3 regions of the Lysinibacillus capsici genome follow, and region 2 is predicted to be linked to each of the others. Evidence: a T-box and tRNA genes for the amino acid it is inferred to sense, from the RefSeq annotation. Region 2 holds a T-box; the other regions hold tRNA genes.

Region 1 (6,945 bases), 2.1 Mb from region 2:
TAGCATGTATTCGCACATCCTCTGCAAAATTTGCCGTTTCAAGAGTAGTTAACTTTAAAAGCGCATCACAATGTAAATCAATAATCTTCATATCCTCACCTCTACAGTTATTATACTGCTTCTGCAAGGAAAAACTGACTAAATTTTATCCTGTGGTGTATCAGAAGAGCCGAATTCCTCCAGCTCGATAAAATCATCTGATTTTGGTGTTGAAGAAAGAACATCTTCTTCCACTGGTCGTAAATTGTCTTCTTTCTTTTCAGCATGCTCCACACATGTCAGAGCTTGCGGCATTGCCTTTAAGCGACCAATCGGAATTTCTTTACCACAGACTGCACATTTGCCATATGTACCGTCTGCCATTGCTTGAAGAGCTTCTTTTATTTCTTCAGCATTCTCACCACGATGCTCATCAATAGCCATTTCTGTAAGCTGATCCGTTAAATCACTTGCATTATCAGCTGGATGATTATCATAATTTGATAGTTCTGTCGCTTGTGGTCGCTCTGATTCTTCTATTCGTTGTTCTATTTCTTGTAATTCTTGCTCTAGTTGTCTTTTTAATTGTTGCATTACTTGTTGATCCACAATAATCTCCTCCTCATGCTTTCATTTTTTCCTATTTTACGATTTCTAAAACATGTCAGCATAAGGAAGACCGATTTACTTACTTGTATAAGCTATAATGGCGTCATGCAAAAATTGTGCTGCTCCTGTTTCACCACGCTCATCATAATAAGCTGTAAAACGTTCATCAGCAATATACATTTGTGCAAGCCCTGCATGTGCCTCTTTGGAATACTCTTTCCACGTAAAGTTGAGCCAGCGTTTATGCAACTCTGCAACTTCCATCGCAATGTCACTTGCAGCATCTCCAAGTTTCATTGCCTCTGCTAAGCGTTCAAACATTTGCTGTTCTAGCTGTTGCATCGCTTGATATTGTTGCTCGGTCATGTTCATAAGCTTAGCATTGGATGCATCCACTGTTTCATTCCCATATTTCTCACGGATTTCTTTGCCGTACTGCTTTTCGTTATCCTCCATTAACTTTTCTTTAAAGCCTTTAAATTTTTCTTCATTTGACATTGGTTGTTCCTCCTCAATGGATTGTATTGTTTTTTCTACTGTTTGTAAGATCGTTTCCAACTGTTCTTTGCGTTGAAGCAAAGCAGCTTTATGTGTTTTGAGCGCCTCAGCATGTTGAAAATTTGGTGTTTGAACAATAGCCTGAATTGTCGCTAATTTCATATCTAATGCACGATAAAATAAAATCTGCTGCAACATATCGACCTCCCATTGGCCATAAAATCGATAACCTGCCTCATTGGTTCTGGCTGGTTTTAGCAATCCAATTTCATCATAATAACGCAATGTTCTTGTACTAACGCCCGATAGTTGAGCAAGCTCCTGAATGGTATATTCCATATCATCACCTCCACTAATGCTACTGTAAGCTTTGACGCAACGTTAAGGTCAAGAGTAAAATGAAAAAATTTTAATCAAACTTAATCATACCTTCAAATCCTTTTACAAAAGTAAAAATAGCAAACTAGTAAATCACTAGTTTGCTATTGATTCGCATATTTCCCATGCCACACTATTTCTCGATAACTCTCTTTATCTGTATCACCCTCTGTATTAATAAACAGCACCCTTGCATGTTCATTTAGGTGCAAGGCATGTTTTAATTCCTTATATTGTTCATTAGTCATTAATTCATAAAAGCAACCAAATGGAGCCGCTCCTGATTCACCAGCTATAATGCGTGTGTCTGTAGCTAAAGGATTTCCTAGAATGCGCATACCTGTTGCTGCTATTTCTTCCTCACACGAGATACTTATTTTTATGAAGGCTTTTAAGATTTGCCAAGCCTGTGGATTAGGTTCACCACAAGCAAGACCTGCCATTATTGTTTGCATCTCCCCACCAACAGTGACAAATTGATCTGTATTTTTCTTAAGGCTTTCATAATAGCAATTAGCGACATGTGGTTCAACCAAGACAAATGTAATTTCCTGCTCATAGTATTGCTGTAAAAACGCTACTACTGCTCCTGCAAAGGACCCAACACCAGCTTGCAAAAATACATGTGTTGGGGCTTGCTGAATCTGTTCAACAATCTCCTGTACAAGGGTTGTATACCCCTGCATAATCCATAATGGAATTTCTTCATAGCCTTTCCACATTGTATCCTGAATCAAGACCCAGCCATTTTCTTGTGCAAGCTGTGAGGTATAACGAACAGTATCGTCATAATTCATTGTCGTAATTTCAGCAAAAGCCCCTTCACTTTTAATATGAAGTAACCGCTCAGCGGCGCTACCAGCTGGCATATATATTCTTGCTTGAAAACCTAGTTCTCTGGCCGCCCATGCCACACCACGACCATGATTACCATCTGTCGTTGAAATAAATGTTAGATTGCCTATTTGTCCTCTTACTTCTGGGGTTTTTAGCTGTTCAAATGATAGCTCCTCTATATTCCTTCCAAGCTTATTGGCAACATATTGCGCAATTGCATAAATACCGCCTAAAACTTTAAAGGCATTTAAACCAAATCGATAAGATTCATCTTTAACCATGACATTTTCTACACCCATATATGAAGATAGTGCCTCAAGATGATGGAGTGGTGTCTTCTCAAATTGCTCATATGTACGCTGAAATTGACCGACCTTCCTCACTTGATCTAGTGAAAAATATGGAAGTATTGCTGTTGCTTGTTTTATATGATCTTGCTCTAAATAATGCTGATTATAAACCCACCTTAATTTTTCCTTCATCGCCATCCCCCTCAATTTATGCTCACTATCTACATCATAGTCTATCTAACTTTAAAGTACCAGGAGAGTATATATTAGGAAATAAACAAAGATTTCTTTCCCTTGATCTAGCATAATATTCGCAGCTAAAATGCCTCCAGCCGTATTCCAAATGACATCATCCACCTTATGTGCATTGCCTTTTCGGACATCTGTTAAGTTTTTCCAAAGAGGGTCTTGTGTCCACTCTTGTTCAGTTGCTAGTGCTGAATCATCGCCTGTTGTAGAAAATAACATCCCCATCCATTTGAGAGATTGCTTCTTTCCCTACTTCAATCGCTAAGTTTCCTAGTTTTGCATTATCTTTAAATAAATCTGCTTGCGCTGCAACACGTTTAAATCCTAAAGCATCAAATATCACACCTGAGAATGAATCTGTGTAATAGATACGAGATTTATCGGCCATAAAGCGTACAAATGAAACTTCTTGGTTGATTTGTTCTCCAAGTTCTTCTTTCAGTGCTTGTAACTTATCTTCATAAAGCTTTTAGTACTTCTTCACCTTTTGTTTCTTGATTTACTGCTTTAACGTATAATTTAAAATTCTCTTTCCAGTCACCACGTAATGTATCAGAAAACACAGTTGGAGCAATTTTGCTAAGTTTCGCATAAATCTCTTTCTTGTCGTAATTTATTGCCAATAATTAAATTAAATCTACACTCCTACGCTCCATTGATCGATTATTAAAACCTAAAAAAGGCTCCGTTTTATTAGATGGTGAGGATATTTTTAAATTATCAACAAAACAAGTGGCTAAAAACCCCTCCATTCTTCCCCAATCGCCTGTTGCACCAGAAGGCTAAACTGTCCTACAACTTGTGAAACAAGGTCGCTATCCTTACCAAAGTTGGCGACAACCGTGGACTGAAAAGGATGAAGAAATCGTTTTAAATGCTTTAAAAGCTACAGGTACTGAGCATTTACAAGATAGACCAGTAGATGAGCTATCAGGAGGGCAACGTCAACGTGCTTGGATATGAGTCTTGCTCAAGAAACAGATATCATTCTTTTAGACGAGCCTACGCCATGCTTAGATTTAACTCATCAAATAGACGTTTTAGATTTACTGTACGAATTGAACCAACAGCAAAAGCGAACTATTATTATAGTACTACATGATATTAATCTTGCTTGTCGCTATGCCGATCATATTATTACAGTGAGTGATCGTGGTGTCTATCGTCAAGGGAAACCAGAAGAATTATGGCAACTGATTTAGTTAGTCATGTGTTTGACCTTGATTGCCAAATGACGACAGATCCAATCTTTGGTACACCTCTTTACATTCCATATGGAAAAGGACGAAAAATTTAATCGTTAATTTGAAAAAATAAGCCTACACAGAATGATCAATCTGTGTAGGCTTTCATTTAATATAGCTATGTTATTAATCTAAGTACCTAGTAAATTAAAAAGTGCAGTAGATGTAAATTTATCTACTGCACTTAGTATGACCCGTACGGGATTCGAACCCGTGTTACCGCCGTGAAAGGGCGGTGTCTTAACCACTTGACCAACGGGCCCATGGCGGAGAAGGAGGGATTTGAACCCTCGCGCCGGTTACCCGACCTACACCCTTAGCAGGGGCGCCTCTTCAGCCTCTTGAGTACTTCCCCAAAATAAAAATGGCTCCGAAGGCAGGACTCGAACCTGCGACAACCTGATTAACAGTCAGGTGCTACTACCAACTGAGCTACTTCGGAATAATGGTGGGCCTAAATGGACTCGAACCATCGACCTCACGCTTATCAGGCGTGCGCTCTAACCAGCTGAGCTATAGGCCCTTGGAGCGGGTGATGGGAATCGAACCCACGACATCAGCTTGGAAGGCTGAGGTTTTACCATTAAACTACACCCGCATAAATGGTGGGTCAGGACGGAATCGAACCGCCGACACTTAGAGCTTCAATCTAATGCTCTACCAACTGAGCTACTGACCCATTTCGTCCATGCTAAGCTTACTCACTCTTTTGCTTCTCATGACTTTTATTTTAAAAATGGCGGTCCCGACCGGGATCGAACCGGCGATCTCCTGCGTGACAGGCAGGCATGTTAACCGCTACACCACGGGACCTTTTGGTTGCGGGGGCTGGATTTGAACCAACGACCTTCGGGTTATGAGCCCGACGAGCTACCACTGCTCCACCCCGCGATAATTTTATGCTGTTTCGAGTTTTTAAAGCACCATTTATAAAAATTTAAAACTGGAGGAGGTAGAGGGATTCGAACCCCCGCGCGGTGTTACCCGCCTGTCGGTTTTCAAGACCGATCCCTTCAGCCAGACTTGGGTATACCTCCGTTACAATATATAAATGGTGGACCTTGCAGGACTCGAACCTGCGACCGGACGGTTATGAGCCGTCTGCTCTAACCAACTGAGCTAAAGGTCCTTTAAGATGGCGGCAGAGGGGATCGAACCCCCGACCTTACGGGTATGAACCGTACGCTCTAGCCAGCTGAGCTACGCCGCCAGGATCTTTATACTGGTTAATTTACTTATGGTGGAGCCTAGCGGGATCGAACCGCTGACCTCCTGCGTGCAAGGCAGGCGCTCTCCCAGCTGAGCTAAGGCCCCATAATTTTTTTGGAAATGGTCGGGAAGACAGGATTCGAACCTGCGACCCCTTGGTCCCAAACCAAGTGCTCTACCAAGCTGAGCTACTTCCCGTTGTTCTTTTGGCGCGCCCGACAGGAGTCGAACCCATAACCTTCTGATCCGTAGTCAGACGCTCTATCCAATTGAGCTACGGGCGCATTTAAAATGGTGCCGAGGACCGGAATCGAACCGGTACGGTAGTCACCTACCGCAGGATTTTAAGTCCTGTGCGTCTGCCAGTTCCGCCACCCCGGCACATTTGGAGCGGAAGACGAGGTTCGAACTCGCGACCCCCACCTTGGCAAGGTGGTGTTCTACCACTGAACTACTTCCGCATGTGCATAAGCTTTTTTTATCTGGCAATGAAAATAATGGTGCGGGTGAAGGGAGTCGAACCCCCACGCCTTGCGGCGCTAGATCCTAAGTCTAGTGCGTCTGCCAATTCCGCCACACCCGCTTATTATTATTTGAAAATGGTGAGCCATGAAGGACTCGAACCTTCGACCCTCTGATTAAAAGTCAGATGCTCTACCAACTGAGCTAATGGCTCGAAAAAATGGTGCCGGCTATAGGAATCGAACCCACGACCTACTGATTACAAGTCAGTTGCTCTACCTGCTGAGCTAAACCGGCATATGGTGGAGGATGACGGGCTCGAACCGCCGACCCTCTGCTTGTAAGGCAGATGCTCTCCCAGCTGAGCTAATCCTCCTGGGTATTATGCCTAGCGACGTCCTACTCTCACAGGGGGAAGCCCCCAACTACCATCGGCGCTAAAGAGCTTAACTTCCGTGTTCGGTATGGGAACGGGTGTGACCTCTTTGCCATCATCACTAGACTTTGTTATGTATCTTGTTTTGAAGTTGTTTACCTGTCCTTCAAGACAAGAATTATTGTATAACGTTTTCTAACATTGTGCAATACTTTTTTATAAAAAAAAAGAAATTATTACTTTTTAAAGATATTTTTGTTAAGTAAGAGAAAATATTGCCCTGCAAAATATTATAGCAATTGTTGGTTCAAAAGAAAACAATTATTTTATTTGCCGATATTATTAGCTTATAATCTATTTCAATACAAGTGAAGAATATATATAATCCTTCACTCGTCTTTTCATTAAATATTTGAAAGCTCTATTTTTAATTTTACAATATCCTCAAGTGTAGTAGAAGGACCAAAAGATATTCTAAAAAATTGGCGTGCCGCTTCCAAAGAGAACCCCATAGATAGAATAGCCTTTGTTCCCGATTCACTATGAATATCACATGCACTACCAGTAGAGATACAGATTCCCGCCTCATTTAACTTTAAAAGAACATATTGCCCCTCTACTTTCTCCATCATTACCCCACAAATATTAGGTAGTTGCTGTTTACATTCAACGAGTTGACATGTTTCAGGTAAATTATTTTCAAAATAATCTCTTAACGTTTCATAATGTTGCAACTCATATTGATAGTTTTCAATTGCCGCGGCAAAGGCCACGATTGCAGGAGTATCTAATGTCCCCCCTCTAAGACCCCTCT
Region 2 (6,945 bases):
TCGACAAGCTGTATACCTAATATTGTATTTTTAATTCAAGGCTATATTGATGGGGCTAATAAGAAAGCTGTCCCATACGATGCAAGTAGTAGTATTACAACTGTTTTTCGTCAGCACTTTGCTGAGAAAGCCTCCTTATCCTTTTTACATTTTGAACGCTATTTATTACTTCTTATGCGAATTCCTAGTGAGTACAACTCTTTCAAACATTGGACCGAGGGTGAAGCCAGTTTATTAGAGGTTATCGAGACCCTAAAAAGGGATTGTTCTATTCATCTTTTTATGGGGGTTGGAGGTGTATTTCAGGATGCTATGCAAGTGAAGGAATCCTATAGTCAGGCTAGAAAAGCGCGTAGAAAACCACCTATCCATAATATACACATCAGATATTACGAAGATTTAACAAAGCATGAGCAGCTTCAAAAAGCTATTCAGTATATTGAAGAACATTACGACGAACAACTGACCATTCGTGATGTTGCAAAATATATTAACTTTAGCCCAACTCATTTTAGTAGACTATTTAAAAAAGAAACAGGTCGCAATTTTGTTGACTATGTTGCTTATACACGCATTATCAAAACCTTACCTTTTTTACGTAAGTACGACTACACCATAGAAAAAATCTCCTCCACCTGTGGCTTCAATACACCAAATTACTATAGTTTAACATTTAAAAAATATGTAGGTATCTCTCCAACAGATTATCGCAATACGACAGAAATTTTATTTAAATAATAGAAAAGAATCTGCAAAAAACTTCCATGAAAAAAGCAAGCCTCCATCAAGGAGACTTGCACATCCTCTACATTAAAATGCAGATTCTTGTTATTTATAGATTAAACGTAATACTTTTCTACAACTTCTGCACAGCGAGCACATACTGTAGGTTGTGCTTGATTTGAACCAACTGTTTCAGAAATTGACCAGCAACGCTCACATTTCTCACCTGTAGCCTTCTCAACAACGATGGAAACATGCTCAAGTGTTAAAGCTTCAGCAGGTGCCTCTTCGATGGCAGCTACCTCAAAAGCTGAAACGATGGAAAGTTGTGCAAAGTCAATGTTGGCATCGTTCAATAATGCGACAACATCTTCTTTCGCATAGACAGTGACTTTTGCTTCAAGTGATTTACCAATTGTTTTCGCATTACGTGCTTCCTCTAATGCTTTTAAAATATCATCGCGTACATCAATAATTTTTTCCCATTTTGTACGTAGGCTGTCAAAATTGGCTTGAACATCTACCTCTGGGAAATCTGTTAATTGCACAGAAACTTCTTCTACAATACCTTGAGCATGTAGATAAGACCACATTTCATCCGTTGTATGTGGGATAATTGGTGTCATGATTTTTACCAATGTCATCAATGTATCATAAATAACTGTTTGCATCGCACGACGATCCTTATTGTCATGACCCTCGATATAGACTACATCTTTGGCAATATCAAGATAGAATGAAGATAACTCTACAGCAACAAAATTATTGACTACATGATAGACAGCAGCAAAATCATAGCGATCATAGGCAGCACGCACAGTTTTTAAGACATCCTGTAAGCGCATATATACATATTGATCCATTTCACGAAGCTCAGCATAACTTACACGATCTTTCTTAGGATCGAAATCAGCAATATTGCCGTGTAAGAAACGGAAAGTATTACGAATTTTACGATACACTTCAGATACTTGCTTTAACATATCCATCGAGATGCGCACATCTGCTGTATAGTCAACAGAAGCAACCCATAAACGAAGTATGTCTGCTCCATACTGATCCATTACTTTTTGTGGAATAATCACATTCCCTAAAGATTTACTCATTTTACGTCCTTCACCATCAAGAACAAAACCATGTGTTAAAAGTCCTTTGTATGGTGCATAGCCGTTAATAGCTACAGATGTAATAAGAGATGAATTAAACCAACCACGATGTTGGTCAGAGCCCTCTAAATAGAGATCAGCTGGATATTTCATACCACGCTCTACTAGTACACCTTGGTGTGATGAACCGGAATCAAACCATACATCCATAATATCATTTTCTTTTGTAAATTCGCCGTTCGGGCTACCTGGATGTGTAAAGCCTTCTGGTAATAACTCTTTTGCTGTTTTTTGGAACCAAATATTTGATCCATTCTCACGGAATAATGCTGAGACATGACTAATTGTTTCAGGCGTAATAATAGGTTCACCATTTTCAGCGTAGAAAATCGGAATCGGCACACCCCACGCACGTTGACGTGAAATTACCCAGTCTCCGCGATCACGAATCATATTATAAAGACGAGTTTCTCCCCAAGCTGGTGTAAATGCTGTTGCTTTTACAGCCTCTAATAGCTCCCCACGGAATGCTTCAACAGATGCAAACCATTGTGGCGTCGCACGATAAATAACAGGCTTTTTCGTACGCCAGTCATGTGGATAGGAGTGCGTAAAGAAATCAAGCTTTTCTAACGCTCCTACTTCTTTTAGTTTTTCTGTGACGAGTTTATTCGCATCATTATAAAACACGCCTTCAAAGCCAGGCGCTTCATCTGTATAGCACCCACTATTATCAAGAGGGCTAAGAATACCTAAACCATACTGTTTACCAATATGATAATCGTCTTCACCATGCCCTGGGGCTGTATGAACACAACCTGTACCCGCTTCAGCAGTTACGTGTTCACCTACCATAATAAGCGATTCACGATCGTAGAATGGATGTTGTGCTACAATACGATCTAATGCCTCTCCTTTTACTTCTTGTACAACCTCATAGTCTACCCATCCAAGCGTAGTTGCCACTGACTCTAATAACTCTTTGGCAATGATGAATTTTTTATTAGCCACTGCAACTACTACATAGATAAATTCAGGATTCAAAGAAATCCCTAAGTTTGCTGGTAATGTCCATGGTGTTGTTGTCCAAATGATAAATTTAGCATCTGCTGGAACAACACCCTTCGCATCCTTAATTGCAAAGCTTACATAAATGGATGGAGATTTGATGTCCTTATATTCAATTTCAGCTTCCGCCAAAGCAGATTCAGAAGAAGGAGACCAATAAACCGGCTTTAACCCTTTATAGATATAACCTTTTTCCGCCATTTTACCGAATACTTCAATTTGACGAGCTTCAAACTCAGGCTTTAATGTAATATATGGATTTTCCCAATCACCTCGAATGCCTAGACGGCGGAATTGGGTACGTTGATTGTCAATTTGCTCATAAGCATACTCTTCACAAAGTTGGCGGAATGCTGCTACTGACATTTCTTTACGTTTTACACCTTTGTTAGTCAATGCTTGCTCAATTGGTAAACCATGTGTATCCCAACCTGGAATATAATTGACATGGTAGCCAGTCATGGAGCGATGACGTGTAATCATATCCTTCAATACTTTATTTAAAGCATGGCCGATATGGATATCACCATTTGCATAGGGAGGACCATCATGTAGAACAAATTCTGGTCGACCTTCCGTACGCTCCATCTGTAATTTGTTAATATCCATACCATTCCATTTTTCTTGCATTTTTGGCTCATTTGCCGGTAAATTTCCACGCATTGGGAAATCTGTTTTTGGCATTAATAAAGTATCTTTGTATTCAACCATTAAAATTCCTCCTTTATTTTACACAAACAGGTAGACATTTTTCTCATAAGACAGTTATTGGCAAAATTATCTAAAACGATTCGGAAACAAACAAAAAAAGCCCTCAATCCCACTAAGGGACGAGAAGCTTCTACTCGCGGTACCACCCTAATTGTAGTACAAAAATTTGCACTACCTCTTAAAAGCACGTTTAACGTCGTGCATCACGAAATAACCTACTTTTTTCAGTTATTTAGCTCAGAAGTGATGTTCAATGCTAGTTGTATGTTTGGGCTCTCACTGTCCCCAAATCGCTTAACAACGCCTAACAAATACTGTCTTCGTCTCTGCTTTTATGCATATCTGTTCAAAATAATTACTATTACAAAGTATATGAAATTCAAACAATCGCGTCAAGTTTCATTTGTCAATTACAGCAATTAAAAAGAAAAGTTAAATATCCTCAGAATCCTGTGCTTCTTCAACAGATGCTTGAATTTCTGTTAAATCGATATCATATTGCAGCAAATGATCCCAGTCATCTGCATTAAGTAAATCCAGCTGTGCTTCTACAAGCATCTTGAAACGATTACGAAATACCTTAGATTGCTTTTTAAGCTCATCAATTTCAATCGTCACCTTACGAGCCTTCGTCAACGCTTCATTGACAATGCGATCAGCATTTTTTTCAGCTTCTTTTACAATGAGCTTTGCCTCTTTTTGAGAATTTCTTCTCACTTCATCAGCCGCTTCTTGTGCAACGACAATAGATTTCTGCAAAGTTTCTTCTAAGGTGTTGAAATGTCTCGCTTGTTCTAAAGCCATCTCTAATTGCTTATCAACCTCTTTTTTTTCACGAAGCAGAATTTCATAGTCTTTAATAATCTGATCTAAAAATTCATTTACTTCATCTTCAGCATAACCTCTGAAGGCTTTTGTAAACTCCTTATTATGTATATCAATAGGTGATAATGGCATACAATCCTTCTCTCCTTTACATGTACATTCGTAATTCCTATTATACAATTGTTCCGACAACTTAGCAGTAAAAATTAATGAAATTTACTTCACTTTCAGCTTTTTTGGGCCAATCGACCGACTTGAAGACGGATTTTATCTTTTTTTGTTCGGCCTTCAGTCATAATAATTTTCACCCGACCACTTCCACGTATCGATAAAATATCTCCCTCTTGTAATTCAAAAGCAACTGTATCTCTTTCTGTCCAATTTACACGAACTTTTTTCCCAGTAATTAAAGCTTGAGCTTTTTGGCGTGATACATTTAATACAGTCGCAATAATTACATCTAAGCGCATGGAAGATACTGTATGAGATTCCTCCAACCATTCTTCCTCATTTACAATAAGGGAATCCGCTTCTTTTAAAGACTCAATATGCACCTTAACTTTACCAATACCTGTTAAATGTAACCGAACATATTCTGCTACCTCTTGAGCTACAACAAATTGCACCTGCTGATCATTTACACGAATATCACCAAATTTGCCACGGTTTAAACCTAATGAAAGCAACGCACCTAAAACATCAGGATGTCGTAATTGGACAAATTTCACTGGATATTGAATCGTAAATGCCACTAACTGAAAGTCTTCTTCTATCGCTTCATAGTAAGTTGGAAAAATAAGCATACGCTGCCTCTCCGCCTCTTCAAATAAACCTGTGCATGCAGTTTTTAGGGTATCATTTTGCCCGATAATCGATGTCACAATAAAACGTTGTCTTGGATCAAGAAAATCTGTCAGCTTAGGCGCATAACGATCTTCAACCTCACGCTGCCAGCTTATTACCTGTTCAATAAAGGGCTGTTCATCTTTGCGAAAATGCTGGATTAAGTGTTCCATCTTGTTGTCTCCTCTTTCACTGTTCCTTTTTGCTTTGTTAGTTGGAAACTTAGTATTCCCAATTAATGACGTTTGTACCTCATTGTTTTAAAATTTTTTATTAGTCGCTTTAATAGCGGAGATCATTAAAATAAATAAAAAATCCCCACCAAAACGTGAGGATTTATTTCTAAGCGAACATAAAATATATTTTCTGAATGACTATATAAAGCCCTCTTTCAATAAAATTCAGCATAAAGATGGCCACAATTGGCGAAATATCAATCATACCAAGAGGAGGAATGAACTTCCTAAAAATCCCTAAATATGGCTCACAAACTTTTTCAAGCATGCGACCAATGGCTGAATTTTGAGCGGCAGGCACCCAAGACATTAAGATATATGCAATTAGCATGAATGAGTAAATCTTAAATGCTAATGATACATAACCAAGTATAATAAAAAAAGTCATATAAACTACAATCCTCGCTATTAATTATCGTCTAAAATAAAGTTTGTAATTTCACCAGTCACTTCTACATTATCTGGCGTACAAAGGAAGATATCTTTACCGATACGTTGAATATCTCCAGCAAGAGCATAAACTGTGCCACTTAAAAAATCAATAATGCGTTTACCTTGTTCTCTTTCGATACGTTGCAAATTGACAATTGTTGCACGTTTATTTTTTAAATGCTCTGCGATATCTTGTGCTTCTGCATAAACTCTCGGTTCTATTAAAACAACTTTTGCTCCCTTAGAACTCATAGCTGCCTGTAAACTGACTATGTTATTAGGAGTTGCTGTGCTTTGTGGCATAATTTCATGAATAGGTGCTTTGCGTTCTTTCATCATTTTTTTTGGCTTAACTGAATGAATCGGTTGCTGTTGTTGTATGGGTTGTTGTTGCTGAATAGGAGCTTGCGTGATTTCTTCTTCTAATTCTTCTTCAAGGTAAAAGAAGTTTTTAATCTTATTTTTCATGCTCATCCTGTTCCCCTCTTTCATTTCCAACAAGAGCCGTTCCGACTCGAACAAAAGTAGCCCCTTCCTCTACCGCAATTTCAAAGTCATTAGACATGCCCATTGATAACTCGGTACAAGGTGCGTGTGCGAATCCTTGCTCGGCTATTTGCTGTTGACATTGTTTTAATTGCTTGAAAACAGAGCGAATAATTGCTTCGTTTTCGGTGTTTGGTGCCATAGTCATTAAACCTACAACTTGAATCTTCGTAAAACCTTTTAATGCTTCTACAAAAGGCAAGACTTCTTCGATAGTTAAACCATGTTTTGATTCTTCACCAGAAACATTTACTTGTACAAAACATTTAACAGGTTGTTCGGCTCTTTTTTCAATTTCTTCTGCCAAACTCAAACGATCTAAGGAGTGTAAATAATCAATGCTGTTAATCACTTGCTTTACTTTACGTGTTTGAAGCGACCCAATGTAATGCCAATGAACATTAGCATGAATATCAGTAATTTTACGATGTAAGCCCTCTGGTCTGTTTTCACCT
Region 3 (6,945 bases), 2.1 Mb from region 2:
AACACCCGAAGTCGGTGAGGTAACCTTTTGGAGCCAGCCGCCGAAGGTGGGATAGATGATTGGGGTGAAGTCGTAACAAGGTAGCCGTATCGGAAGGTGCGGCTGGATCACCTCCTTTCTAAGGATATTTTCGGAATACAAACCTTGGGTTTGTAAGATTACGTTTTGCGTTCAGTTTTGAAGGTTCATTCTTCTGAATGAAACACTTCAAAACTTGTTCTTTGAAAACTGGATAAAACGACATTGAAATTGTAACAAACACATTTATTTTTTAAGTTTTTTTATAGGCTTAATAACTTGGTTAAGTTATTAAGGGCGCACGGCGAATGCCTTGGCACTAGGAGCCGAAGAAGGACGGCACTAACACCGATATGCTTCGGGGAGCTGTAAGTGAGCTTTGATCCGGAGATTTCCGAATGGGGGAACCCACTACGTTTAATCGCGTAGTATCTTGACGTGAATACATAGCGTCTTGAAGGCAGACCCAGGGAACTGAAACATCTAAGTACCTGGAGGAAGAGAAAGAAAAATCGATTCCCTGAGTAGCGGCGAGCGAAACGGGAAGAGCCCAAACCAAGAGGCTTGCCTCTTGGGGTTGTAGGACACTCAATACGGAGTTACAAAAGAGCGAGTTAGATGAAGCGACTTGGAAAGGTCCGCCAGAGCAGGTAAAAGCCCTGTAGTCGAAAGTTCGTTCTCTCCTGAGTGGATCCTGAGTACGGCGGAACACGTGAAATTCCGTCGGAATCCGGGAGGACCATCTCCCAAGGCTAAATACTACCTAGTGACCGATAGTGAACCAGTACCGTGAGGGAAAGGTGAAAAGCACCCCGGAAGGGGAGTGAAAGAGATCCTGAAACCGTGTGCCTACAAGTAGTTAGAGCCCGTTAATGGGTGATAGCGTGCCTTTTGTAGAATGAACCGGCGAGTTACGATTACGTGCGAGGTTAAGCTTTAGAAGGCGGAGCCGCAGCGAAAGCGAGTCTGAATAGGGCGAAGTAGTACGTGGTCGTAGACCCGAAACCAGGTGATCTACCCATGTCCAGGGTGAAGGTGAGGTAACACTTACTGGAGGCCCGAACCCACGCACGTTGAAAAGTGCGGGGATGAGGTGTGGGTAGCGGAGAAATTCCAATCGAACTTGGAGATAGCTGGTTCTCTCCGAAATAGCTTTAGGGCTAGCCTCGTGATGAGAATACTGGAGGTAGAGCACTGTTTGGACTAGGGGGCCATCCCGGTTTACCGAATTCAGACAAACTCCGAATGCCAGATATTTATACACGGGAGTCAGACTGCGAGTGATAAGATCCGTAGTCAAAAGGGAAACAGCCCAGACCACCAGCTAAGGTCCCAAAGTAATCGTTAAGTGGAAAAGGATGTGGCGTTGCACAGACAACCAGGATGTTGGCTTAGAAGCAGCCATCATTTAAAGAGTGCGTAATAGCTCACTGGTCGAGTGACGCTGCGCCGAAAATGTATCGGGGCTAAACGATTCACCGAAGCTGTGGATTGACATCTACGATGTCAGTGGTAGGAGAGCGTTCTAAGTGCGTTGAAGTCAGACCGGAAGGACTGGTGGAGCGCTTAGAAGTGAGAATGCCGGTATGAGTAGCGAAAGACGGGTGAGAATCCCGTCCACCGTATGACTAAGGTTTCCTGAGGAAGGCTCGTCCGCTCAGGGTTAGTCGGGACCTAAGCCGAGGCCGATAGGCGTAGGCGATGGACAACAGGTTGATATTCCTGTACCACCTCCTCACCGTTTGAGAAATGGGGGGACGCAGTAGGATAGGGTAAGCGCGCCGTTGGTTGTGCGCGTCCAAGCAGTAAGGCGTGTGTGTAGGCAAATCCGCACACTGTAACGTTGAGCTGTGATGGCGAGTCCGTATGGACGAAGTTCCTGATTTCACACTGCCAAGAAAAGCCTCTATCGAGGTGAGAGGTGCCCGTACCGCAAACCGACACAGGTAGTCGAGGAGAGAATCCTAAGGTGTGCGAGAGAACTCTCGTTAAGGAACTCGGCAAAATGACCCCGTAACTTCGGGAGAAGGGGTGCTCTTGAGCGTGCAAGCGCATGAGAGCCGCAGTGAATAGGCCCAGGCGACTGTTTAGCAAAAACACAGGTCTCTGCAAAACCGTAAGGTGACGTATAGGGGCTGACGCCTGCCCGGTGCTGGAAGGTTAAGAGGAGTGGTTAGCGCAAGCGAAGCTGCGAATTGAAGCCCCAGTAAACGGCGGCCGTAACTATAACGGTCCTAAGGTAGCGAAATTCCTTGTCGGGTAAGTTCCGACCCGCACGAAAGGCGTAACGATCTGGGCACTGTCTCAACGAGAGACTCGGTGAAATTATAGTACCTGTGAAGATGCAGGTTACCCGCGACAGGACGGAAAGACCCCGTGGAGCTTTACTGTAGCCTGATATTGAATTTTGGTACAACTTGTACAGGATAGGTAGGAGCCAGAGATCTCGGAGCGCCAGCTTCGAAGGAGGCGTCGGTGGGATACTACCCTGGTTGTATTGAAATTCTAACCCATGCCCCTTAGCGGGGCAGGAGACAGTGTCAGGCGGACAGTTTGACTGGGGCGGTCGCCTCCTAAAAGGTAACGGAGGCGCCCAAAGGTTCCCTCAGAATGGTTGGAAATCATTCGTAGAGTGTAAAGGCACAAGGGAGCTTGACTGCGAGACCTACAAGTCGAGCAGGGTCGAAAGACGGGCTTAGTGATCCGGTGGTTCCGCATGGAAGGGCCATCGCTCAACGGATAAAAGCTACCCCGGGGATAACAGGCTTATCTCCCCCAAGAGTCCACATCGACGGGGAGGTTTGGCACCTCGATGTCGGCTCATCGCATCCTGGGGCTGTAGTCGGTCCCAAGGGTTGGGCTGTTCGCCCATTAAAGCGGTACGCGAGCTGGGTTCAGAACGTCGTGAGACAGTTCGGTCCCTATCCGTCGTGGGCGTAGGAAATTTGAGAGGAGCTGTCCTTAGTACGAGAGGACCGGGATGGACACACCGCTGGTGTACCAGTTGTCTTGCCAAAGGCATCGCTGGGTAGCTATGTGTGGACGGGATAAGTGCTGAAAGCATCTAAGCATGAAGCCCCCCTCAAGATGAGATTTCCCATTACGCAAGTAAGTAAGATCCCTCAAAGACGATGAGGTAGATAGGTTCGAGGTGGAAGTGTGGTGACACATGGAGCTGACGAATACTAATCGATCGAGGACTTAACCAAAAAAGTTTGAAACATTCAATGTGCCGTTTATCCAGTTTTGAAAGAACAAATCTTTCAATAAAAAAAGAGAGCTTCAAGACGCAGTAATACGCCGTGTATTGGAGGTCGAATAAAAGTCTAGTGATGATGGCAAAGAGGTCACACCCGTTCCCATACCGAACACGGAAGTTAAGCTCTTTAGCGCCGATGGTAGTTGGGGGCTTCCCCCTGTGAGAGTAGGACGTCGCTAGGCATAATACCCAGGAGGATTAGCTCAGCTGGGAGAGCATCTGCCTTACAAGCAGAGGGTCGGCGGTTCGAGCCCGTCATCCTCCACCATATGCCGGTTTAGCTCAGCAGGTAGAGCAACTGACTTGTAATCAGTAGGTCGTGGGTTCGATTCCTATAGCCGGCACCATTTTTTCGAGCCATTAGCTCAGTTGGTAGAGCATCTGACTTTTAATCAGAGGGTCGAAGGTTCGAGTCCTTCATGGCTCACCATTTTCAAATAATAATAAGCGGGTGTGGCGGAATTGGCAGACGCACTAGACTTAGGATCTAGCGCCGCAAGGCGTGGGGGTTCGACTCCCTTCACCCGCACCATTATTTTCATTGCCAGATAAAAAAAGCTTATGCACATGCGGAAGTAGTTCAGTGGTAGAACACCACCTTGCCAAGGTGGGGGTCGCGAGTTCGAACCTCGTCTTCCGCTCCAAATGTGCCGGGGTGGCGGAACTGGCAGACGCACAGGACTTAAAATCCTGCGGTAGGTGACTACCGTACCGGTTCGATTCCGGTCCTCGGCACCATTTTAAATGCGCCCGTAGCTCAATTGGATAGAGCGTCTGACTACGGATCAGAAGGTTATGGGTTCGACTCCTGTCGGGCGCGCCAAAAGAACAACGGGAAGTAGCTCAGCTTGGTAGAGCACTTGGTTTGGGACCAAGGGGTCGCAGGTTCGAATCCTGTCTTCCCGACCATTTCCAAAAAAATTATGGGGCCTTAGCTCAGCTGGGAGAGCGCCTGCCTTGCACGCAGGAGGTCAGCGGTTCGATCCCGCTAGGCTCCACCATAAGTAAATTAACCAGTATAAAGATCCTGGCGGCGTAGCTCAGCTGGCTAGAGCGTACGGTTCATACCCGTAAGGTCGGGGGTTCGATCCCCTCTGCCGCCATCTTAAAGGACCTTTAGCTCAGTTGGTTAGAGCAGACGGCTCATAACCGTCCGGTCGCAGGTTCGAGTCCTGCAAGGTCCACCATTTATATATTGTAACGGAGGTATACCCAAGTCTGGCTGAAGGGATCGGTCTTGAAAACCGACAGGCGGGTAACACCGCGCGGGGGTTCGAATCCCTCTACCTCCTCCAGTTTTAAATTTTTATAAATGGTGCTTTAAAAACTCGAAACAGCATAAAATTATCGCGGGGTGGAGCAGTGGTAGCTCGTCGGGCTCATAACCCGAAGGTCGTTGGTTCAAATCCAGCCCCCGCAACCAAAAGGTCCCGTGGTGTAGCGGTTAACATGCCTGCCTGTCACGCAGGAGATCGCCGGTTCGATCCCGGTCGGGACCGCCATTTTTAAAATAAAAGTCATGAGAAGCAAAAGAGTGAGTAAGCTTAGCATGGACGAAATGGGTCAGTAGCTCAGTTGGTAGAGCATTAGATTGAAGCTCTAAGTGTCGGCGGTTCGATTCCGTCCTGACCCACCATTTATGCGGGTGTAGTTTAATGGTAAAACCTCAGCCTTCCAAGCTGATGTCGTGGGTTCGATTCCCATCACCCGCTCCAAGGGCCTATAGCTCAGCTGGTTAGAGCGCACGCCTGATAAGCGTGAGGTCGATGGTTCGAGTCCATTTAGGCCCACCATTATTCCGAAGTAGCTCAGTTGGTAGTAGCACCTGACTGTTAATCAGGTTGTCGCAGGTTCGAGTCCTGCCTTCGGAGCCATTTTTATTTTGGGGAAGTACTCAAGAGGCTGAAGAGGCGCCCCTGCTAAGGGTGTAGGTCGGGTAACCGGCGCGAGGGTTCAAATCCCTCCTTCTCCGCCATGGGCCCGTTGGTCAAGTGGTTAAGACACCGCCCTTTCACGGCGGTAACACGGGTTCGAATCCCGTACGGGTCATACTAAAAACAGTAGATGCATTTGCATCTACTGTTTTTTGATATTCATAGATACAAAATTTACTGTTGATTCAATGCATTTTCATCCATATAAACCACTTCCCAGATATGCCCATCTACATCTTGAAAACCCCAACCATACATAAATCCGTGATCTTGTGGTTCACTATATGGTTTACCACCAGAGGCAAGTGCCTTATTCACTAATTGATCTACTTGTTCTCGGCTTTCAGCAGAAAGACATAAGATTGCTTCTGCAGAAGTAGTAGTATCCGTAACTTCTTTCTTACTAAATCCTTTAAATCGTTCTTCAACCATTATTAATACGAAGATATTTTCACTAATAATCATTGAGGCTGTTGTTTCATCACTGAATTGTTGATTGAACTCAAAACCTAATTCCTTAAAAAAACTGATAGATTTGTTTAGATCTTTTACTGGTAAATTGATAAAGATATTTTTCGATTGAAAAGCCATTTAATATCACCTCCAAATTGACAGTATCATGGAGCATAAAGTCGTGTCAATTTTAGCCAAGCAGGCGAAAATGGAAGCCATTAGCACTATTGAAAGCAGGTGTTTGTCAACAAAAACAGAAAGGTTATATCTTCAACCTTTCTGTTTAAAAAGTTTAACTATTTATCCTCTGGCTAGCATTCTATCAAGTGAACTAAGTGCTTCAGTGGTAGTATGTTCATCTACTTGTATACGGTTATGAGGTTGACCTTGCTCAATACTTTCTAAGCTCCATAACAAATGTGGAAGGTCAATTCGATTCATTGTTAAACAAGGACAAAAGTTTTCATTTAAGGAGACAATATGTTTATCAGGATGCTGCTTAATAATGCGATTGACAAGGTTCATTTCTGTTCCAATTGCCCATGCAGATCCGCTTGGAGCTCGATTGATTGTATCAATAATGTATTTTGTGGAGCCTGCATCATCAGCCGCTGCTACCACTTCACGGCTGCACTCTGGGTGAACGATAATCCTCATAGCCGGGTGTTCTTTGCGAATAACCTCTGTATGTTGAACCGTAAAACCTTCGTGCACAGAGCAGTGACCCTTCCAAAGAATAACCTGGATATTTTCAAGAGGCTCTTTTGTTTCGAGCATGTTCTTATGTGGATTCCAAACAGCCATATTTTCAAGAGGTATACCTAAATCATAGGCAGTATTTCTTCCTAAATGTTGGTCAGGTAAAAAGAAGATACGCTGTTTTTGGGTAAAAGCCCATTGAACAAGTTCCTTTGCATTCGATGAAGTGACACAAGCACCACCATGTCTTCCAGTAAAGGCTTTAATAGCCGCAGTTGAATTAACATAGGTTAGAGGAATAATCGTATTACCAAAGAGTTCTTGAAGAATGGGCCATGCTTGTTCTGTTTGATAAATATCTGCCATATCAGCCATTGAACAACCAGCGCGCATATCTGGTAAATAGACATGTTGCTGTTTCGTTGTCAGCATATCAGCAGTCTCTGCCATAAAATGTACACCGCAAAATACGATGTGTTCAGCTTCCTTATTTGCTGCGGATATTTGAGCTAACTGTAAAGAATCCCCAGTTGCGTCTGCAAATTGAATGACTTCATCTTTTTGATAATGGTGGCCAGGAAT

Evidence for each region. A T-box is a leader RNA that pairs with one kind of tRNA and senses whether it is charged. The one in region 2 lies ahead of ileS (isoleucine--tRNA ligase), so its partner is inferred to be a tRNA-Ile.
Region 1: it has a tRNA-Ile gene. The T-box ahead of ileS (isoleucine--tRNA ligase) is inferred to sense a tRNA for this amino acid. The anticodon was not compared.
Region 3: it has a tRNA-Ile gene. The T-box ahead of ileS (isoleucine--tRNA ligase) is inferred to sense a tRNA for this amino acid. The anticodon was not compared.

The regions. Positions count from the first base shown of each region.
Region 1 is NZ_CP084108.1:3,639,704-3,646,648, forward strand. Features, by position in the region: gene LCP48_RS17840 (dipeptidase) at 1-91, opposite strand, end outside; gene LCP48_RS17845 (TraR/DksA C4-type zinc finger protein) at 139-588, opposite strand; gene LCP48_RS17850 (MerR family transcriptional regulator) at 664-1,425, opposite strand; gene LCP48_RS17855 (diaminopropionate ammonia-lyase) at 1,569-2,783, opposite strand; partial or broken gene LCP48_RS23545 (ABC transporter substrate-binding protein) at 2,835-3,473, opposite strand; partial or broken gene LCP48_RS17870 (ABC transporter ATP-binding protein) at 3,474-4,137, shown strand; tRNA gene LCP48_RS17875 (tRNA-Glu) at 4,275-4,346, opposite strand; tRNA gene LCP48_RS17880 (tRNA-Ser) at 4,349-4,439, opposite strand; tRNA gene LCP48_RS17885 (tRNA-Asn) at 4,450-4,526, opposite strand; tRNA gene LCP48_RS17890 (tRNA-Ile) at 4,531-4,607, opposite strand; tRNA gene LCP48_RS17895 (tRNA-Gly) at 4,609-4,682, opposite strand; tRNA gene LCP48_RS17900 (tRNA-Phe) at 4,688-4,763, opposite strand; tRNA gene LCP48_RS17905 (tRNA-Asp) at 4,822-4,897, opposite strand; tRNA gene LCP48_RS17910 (tRNA-Met) at 4,901-4,975, opposite strand; tRNA gene LCP48_RS17915 (tRNA-Ser) at 5,029-5,121, opposite strand; tRNA gene LCP48_RS17920 (tRNA-Ile) at 5,137-5,213, opposite strand; tRNA gene LCP48_RS17925 (tRNA-Met) at 5,221-5,294, opposite strand; tRNA gene LCP48_RS17930 (tRNA-Ala) at 5,323-5,398, opposite strand; tRNA gene LCP48_RS17935 (tRNA-Pro) at 5,415-5,491, opposite strand; tRNA gene LCP48_RS17940 (tRNA-Arg) at 5,501-5,577, opposite strand; tRNA gene LCP48_RS17945 (tRNA-Leu) at 5,586-5,674, opposite strand; tRNA gene LCP48_RS17950 (tRNA-Gly) at 5,680-5,754, opposite strand; tRNA gene LCP48_RS17955 (tRNA-Leu) at 5,792-5,876, opposite strand; tRNA gene LCP48_RS17960 (tRNA-Lys) at 5,894-5,969, opposite strand; tRNA gene LCP48_RS17965 (tRNA-Thr) at 5,977-6,052, opposite strand; tRNA gene LCP48_RS17970 (tRNA-Val) at 6,056-6,131, opposite strand; rRNA gene rrf (5S ribosomal RNA) at 6,142-6,257, opposite strand; gene LCP48_RS17980 (cysteine desulfurase family protein) at 6,536-6,945, opposite strand, start outside.
Region 2 is NZ_CP084108.1:1,061,060-1,068,004, reverse strand. Features, by position in the region: gene LCP48_RS05010 (helix-turn-helix transcriptional regulator) at 1-738, shown strand, start outside; gene ileS (isoleucine--tRNA ligase) at 840-3,608, opposite strand; T-box leader at 3,721-3,944, opposite strand; gene LCP48_RS05000 (DivIVA domain-containing protein) at 4,041-4,565, opposite strand; gene LCP48_RS04995 (YlmH family RNA-binding protein) at 4,661-5,449, opposite strand; gene LCP48_RS04990 (YggT family protein) at 5,619-5,900, opposite strand; gene LCP48_RS04985 (cell division protein SepF) at 5,921-6,418, opposite strand; gene LCP48_RS04980 (YggS family pyridoxal phosphate-dependent enzyme) at 6,402-6,945, opposite strand, start outside.
Region 3 is NZ_CP084108.1:3,649,923-3,656,867, reverse strand. Features, by position in the region: rRNA gene LCP48_RS18115 (16S ribosomal RNA) at 1-118, shown strand, start outside; rRNA gene LCP48_RS18110 (23S ribosomal RNA) at 300-3,227, shown strand; rRNA gene rrf (5S ribosomal RNA) at 3,344-3,459, shown strand; tRNA gene LCP48_RS18100 (tRNA-Val) at 3,470-3,545, shown strand; tRNA gene LCP48_RS18095 (tRNA-Thr) at 3,549-3,624, shown strand; tRNA gene LCP48_RS18090 (tRNA-Lys) at 3,632-3,707, shown strand; tRNA gene LCP48_RS18085 (tRNA-Leu) at 3,725-3,809, shown strand; tRNA gene LCP48_RS18080 (tRNA-Gly) at 3,847-3,921, shown strand; tRNA gene LCP48_RS18075 (tRNA-Leu) at 3,927-4,015, shown strand; tRNA gene LCP48_RS18070 (tRNA-Arg) at 4,024-4,100, shown strand; tRNA gene LCP48_RS18065 (tRNA-Pro) at 4,110-4,186, shown strand; tRNA gene LCP48_RS18060 (tRNA-Ala) at 4,203-4,278, shown strand; tRNA gene LCP48_RS18055 (tRNA-Met) at 4,307-4,380, shown strand; tRNA gene LCP48_RS18050 (tRNA-Ile) at 4,388-4,464, shown strand; tRNA gene LCP48_RS18045 (tRNA-Ser) at 4,480-4,572, shown strand; tRNA gene LCP48_RS18040 (tRNA-Met) at 4,626-4,700, shown strand; tRNA gene LCP48_RS18035 (tRNA-Asp) at 4,704-4,779, shown strand; tRNA gene LCP48_RS18030 (tRNA-Phe) at 4,838-4,913, shown strand; tRNA gene LCP48_RS18025 (tRNA-Gly) at 4,919-4,992, shown strand; tRNA gene LCP48_RS18020 (tRNA-Ile) at 4,994-5,070, shown strand; tRNA gene LCP48_RS18015 (tRNA-Asn) at 5,075-5,151, shown strand; tRNA gene LCP48_RS18010 (tRNA-Ser) at 5,162-5,252, shown strand; tRNA gene LCP48_RS18005 (tRNA-Glu) at 5,255-5,326, shown strand; gene LCP48_RS18000 (VOC family protein) at 5,386-5,802, opposite strand; gene nadA (quinolinate synthase NadA) at 5,965-6,945, opposite strand, start outside.